DNA from 2 places in the Puribacter membranae genome. Region 1 is predicted to be linked to the other one. Evidence: riboswitches for the same ligand, from Rfam matches in the RefSeq annotation. Region 1 holds a riboswitch; the other holds the start of a gene.
What was found. A riboswitch is a leader RNA that binds a small molecule or an ion and turns the genes downstream of it on or off. The one in region 1 is predicted to bind thiamine pyrophosphate.

Region 1 (2,404 bases):
GCAGCCAGCTTTCGGGCGAGCGTTTGTTTAGTTCGCCTTTTTCGGAAATATGCCAGCAGACATCGGCATATTCGGCGACTTGCATGTGGTGGTCGACCAGTAGGATGCAGACGTGTTGCTTGAGCTCGTTCAGCAGTTGGTAAAACTCGGTACGAATCTCTTCATCGAGAAATGCGGTTGGCTCGTCCAGTAGTAAGACTTTTGGTTCGGTCGCGAGCATGGAGGCGAGCAACAGGCGCTGTGCCTGTCCGTGTGAGAGCTGCGCGGTGGGTTTGAGCTCCATATCGCCTAAGCCGTATTGTTCGAGCAGGTATTTTTTCGCATGCATTTGCTCGGGCGTGTATTGGCGGTGCTCCATGCTGAAAAAGAATTCTTCGCCGACGCGCTCATGTACGATTTGTGTGTGCGGGTTTTGCGAGAGGTACAGCGCGTCGCGCGCAATGGCCGGATTGCCGCCTGCGAGTGTGCCGTGAATGAATTCGGGGTATAGGCCTTTGATGAGGTTGAGTAACGTTGATTTGCCACTGCCGCTCGCACCTGTGAGCCAGACCAAGCCACGCTCGGGTAAATTCAGCGGCGTGGATAAGGCAATACCCGCACGAGTGCGGGCATAGTGAAAATCAAACGGTTCTAAACGCATCATGCGGTTTGAATTAGCTGCGGTCGCGTGCAATTAAAAAGCCATCGAGCAGACCGGTTTTTACCAAACGTTTCCCCAGATAGCGGCTCAATGCCGCAGCAAAAACCCAGCTGGAGATGACGAATACGGCCAGTTGAATCGCATTGAACACGATGGACAGGTTCGCTTGCTCTTGGCTCAAGTAATCATAGCCAAAGCTGAACACGGCCGCCATGCTTGCTGCCAACAGCAGCACCGACCAGTTCCATTTGCGGTACAAGAACAGTGCGAATACCAACTCAGCGCCCAGACCTTGCACCAAACCGTAAATCAACGCGCTCATGCCCCATTGCGTGATGATGCCTTCGACACCGGCGGCGACCAAGGAGCCGAACAACGCCATGCCCGGTTTGCGCACCATATAGCCGAAAAATACCGGCGCCATCAGCCAAAAGCCATCCAAAGCGCGTTTGATACCGAGCGGTTTGAGCAAGGGTTCTTTCAAAAAGTCGTAGACCAAGGTCCAAGCCCAGTACGCCACACCCATAGCGGCGGCCATAACGGCAACAGTTACCCATTCCTGCAAGGTAATCGAGCGGAATAAAGCCAATGGCGAACGGGGTTGAAATTCAGATGAAGTAAATATGCGATTCATTTAGAGTCCTTTCCTACGCGAGTATTAACTCGACAGGTTCAAAGGGTATTTCTCAGGCCGAGCCGCCCCATGCGACTGACCACCCCCAGGTGTGCGATTACATTATTTGAATAAGCGCAGAGGCGCAATCATAGATAAGCGCGAGATAAAAGTCAAACCGCCATAGTCAAATCCCTGTGTGGCTGGCATAATAAGCCTTCAAGCAAATAACCAATCGGCACGAACTCCCAAATGCAGCCCACTATGAACCTACCCTTACAAAAACCCCATTATCCTCGCGTATTGAGCATTGCCGGTTCAGACAGCGGCGGCTGCGCGGGTATTCAAGCGGATTTAAAAACCTGTTCGGCATTGGGTTGCTATGGCATGACGGCCATCACAGCGATTACCGCACAAAATACGCTCGGAGTGCAGGCGGTACAGGTATTGCCGCCGGAGATGGTGCGTGCTCAGATTCATGCCGTGGTATCCGATATCGGTGTAGATGCGGTGAAAATCGGTATGCTGTATAGCCCTGAAATTGTCCATGTGGTGGCGCAGGTATTGCGAGAATATGTTTTTGCCAACGTGGTTTTGGATCCCGTGATGGTGGCCAGCAGTGGTGATTCCTTGATGCAGCAGCAAACCGTTGAGGTGCTGGTTCAAGAGCTATTTCCTCTGGTAACGCTGATTACCCCCAATTTAGATGAAGCGTCATGCTTACTCGGACGCAGCATTGAACGTGTTGAACAGTTGGAGCAAGCCGCTCATGATTTATCAGAGTTGGGCGCGCGTGCCGTTTTGCTCAAAGGCGGGCATTTATCCGAGCAGAGCGCGGGGGCGGTTGTGACGGATTTACTGCTGGACTCGTCCAACCATCAAACCGAGCAGACCCAAACCTACTCCAGCCCGCGCATAGCCAGTATGAACACGCGCGGAACGGGCTGTACCTTATCCTCGGCGATTGCCTGCTACTTGGCCTTGGGTTTGTCTTTGTCCGAAGCCGTGCAGCAGGCGCGCGCATACATCCTACAAGCAATCGAAAAGGGGCAATCGGTACAAACCGGTCAAGGGTATGGACCGCTGAACCACGGGTTTGCGCCACGGGGAATGAGGGTGCTGGATTAGGATGGCGTAAATATCGACTCCAA
Region 2 (2,404 bases), 200 kb from region 1:
CGCCGAAGTGATGTGGTCATAGCCCGGTGCTATGTCGGTGGTCAATGGCCCGAGCGTGTAAAACGGCGCTTCGTCGCATTGTTCCAATTGCACATCCATATTTTCCTTGATCAATTGCATTGGCACATGTCCCGGCCCCTCGATCATCACCTGTACATCGTGTTTCCACGCAATTTGGGTCAACTCGCCCAGAGTTTTCAACTCCGCCAACTGCGCTTGATCATTTGCATCATAAATGGAACCCGGACGCAAACCATCGCCTAAGCTGAAGCTCACGTCATAAGCCTTCATAATCTGGCAAATATCGTCAAAATGCTCGTATAAAAATGATTCGCGGTGATGTGCCAAACACCATTTGGCCATAATCGAGCCGCCGCGTGAAACAATCCCTGTCAAACGATTGGCCGTCATCGGTACATAAGCCAGACGCACACCCGCATGGATGGTGAAATAATCCACCCCCTGCTCGGCTTGCTCAATGAGCGTGTCGCGGAAAATCGCCCATGTCAATTCTTCCGCCTTACCATTCACCTTTTCCAAAGCCTGATAAATCGGAACCGTGCCAATCGGTACGGGGGAGTTACGAATAATCCATTCGCGTGTTTCGTGGATGTGTTTACCCGTGGACAAATCCATCACCGTATCCGCGCCCCAACGAATCGCCCAAGTCATTTTCTCCACTTCCTCGCCAATGGACGAGCTAAGCGCAGAATTACCAATATTGGCATTGACCTTAACTAAAAAATTACGGCCAATAATCATCGGCTCAATTTCGGGATGATTGATATTCGCCGGAATCACCGCTCGGCCGCGTGCGACCTCATCACGCACAAACTCAGGTGTCACCAACGAAGGCAAAGACGCGCCAAAACTCTGCCCTGCATGCTGGCGCCCCATCAGCTGTGCCAATTGCTCACCCTTAGCACCACTTCGGCGTAAGGTTTCCAAATAGACCTCACGCTGCTGATTTTCACGAATCGCGACAAACTCCATCTCCGGTGTAATGATGCCTCGACGCGCATAGTGCATTTGCGTCACATTGCAGCCCGAGCGCGCCCGTCGCGGCGGACGAATCAGGTTAAAACGCAAATGCGCGGTATTCGGATCCGACAAGCGCTCCTGACCATAAGCAGAAGAAGGTTGAGTTAATAATTCACTGTCATTGCGCTCCGCAATCCACGACGCACGCATGGCAGGCAAACCACAGCGAATATCAATCTGTGCCTGCGGGTCGCTATACGGACCGGATGTGTCATACACCGTTACCGGCGGATTGGCCTCAAAGCCGAACGACTCGGGCGTATCCGCCTGCGTAATTTGACGCATCGGCACACGAATATCATCGCGTGAGCCGGTGACATAAATTTTCTGAGAATTGGGGAAAGGTTGAACAGCATTTGCATCGACACGTGCGCTCTGCTCGGAAAAGACATTGGATTTGATACTCATGAAGGCTCCTTAGTATGTTGGCAATAGCCAAGAAGGAGACTTCAATGAAATGTAAAAGTCATGCCCAATCAATCAAAACCCATGAACACAAACCATACTCATTTCAACGCTTCCCTTCGTTGGCATTATCCAAATCAGGTTCGTAGGGTATTTCTCACCCGACCAAACAACGGTCAGGACCCCTAGCGTGAGGTACAACGGCATCATTCTAACACGTTAAAAATTTTATCGGCACTTACTGCTACTCGACACAGACAAAAAACAGCCCGCAAAAACCGAAATGCCGGCCTTTGCGGGCAAAGATAGTGATGAAGTAGCGATCAATAAATCGCAATCAAGACACGCGTACTTTCCCACCCATATTCAACAGCGCATACAAAGCCATCGCGCCAAAAGTCGCCACGCCAATGCCGTTCAAAGTCACGCCACCCAAGTTCACGGTCAAATCACCTGCACCGAGGATCAAGGTCACGGCGGCCACGATCAAATTACGACTTTGTGAGAAATCAACTTTATTATCCACCCAGATTTTCGCACCCGATACCGCGATCAAACCAAACACCACAATCGATACGCCGCCCAACACCGGCCCCGGAATCGTCTGAATCAGCGCACCCATTTTCGGAGAGAAGCCCAACGCAATTGCAAAAACTGCAGCGAAGACAAACACCAGCGTCGAGTAAATACGCGTCACCGCCATAACACCGATATTCTCGGCGTAAGTGGTCACACCCGTACCGCCGACACTGCCCGAAATCATGGTTGCCAAACCGTCGGCCATAAACGCACGTCCCATATACGGATTCATATCATGGCCGGTCATGCCCTGCACCGCACGCAAATGCCCCAAATTCTCCGCCACCAAAATCAGCGCCACCGGTGCGATCACCGAAATTGCCGAAACACTAAAGCTCGGGGATGAAAAATGCGGCAAACCAAACCAAGCGGCATGAGC

Region 2: linked by a shared signal. The riboswitch ahead of thiC (phosphomethylpyrimidine synthase ThiC) and the one ahead of ACZ41M_RS04365 (ECF transporter S component) in region 1 are both predicted to bind thiamine pyrophosphate.

What each region holds. Positions count from the first base shown of each region.
Region 1 is NZ_AP040167.1:888,770-891,173, reverse strand. It holds gene ACZ41M_RS04370 (ATP-binding cassette domain-containing protein) at 1-643, opposite strand, end outside; gene ACZ41M_RS04365 (ECF transporter S component) at 654-1,274, opposite strand; TPP riboswitch at 1,268-1,371, opposite strand; gene thiD (bifunctional hydroxymethylpyrimidine kinase/phosphomethylpyrimidine kinase) at 1,518-2,381, shown strand.
Region 2 is NZ_AP040167.1:1,088,064-1,090,467, forward strand. It holds gene thiC (phosphomethylpyrimidine synthase ThiC) at 1-1,449, opposite strand, end outside; TPP riboswitch at 1,544-1,643, opposite strand; gene ACZ41M_RS05370 (solute carrier family 23 protein) at 1,784-2,404, opposite strand, start outside.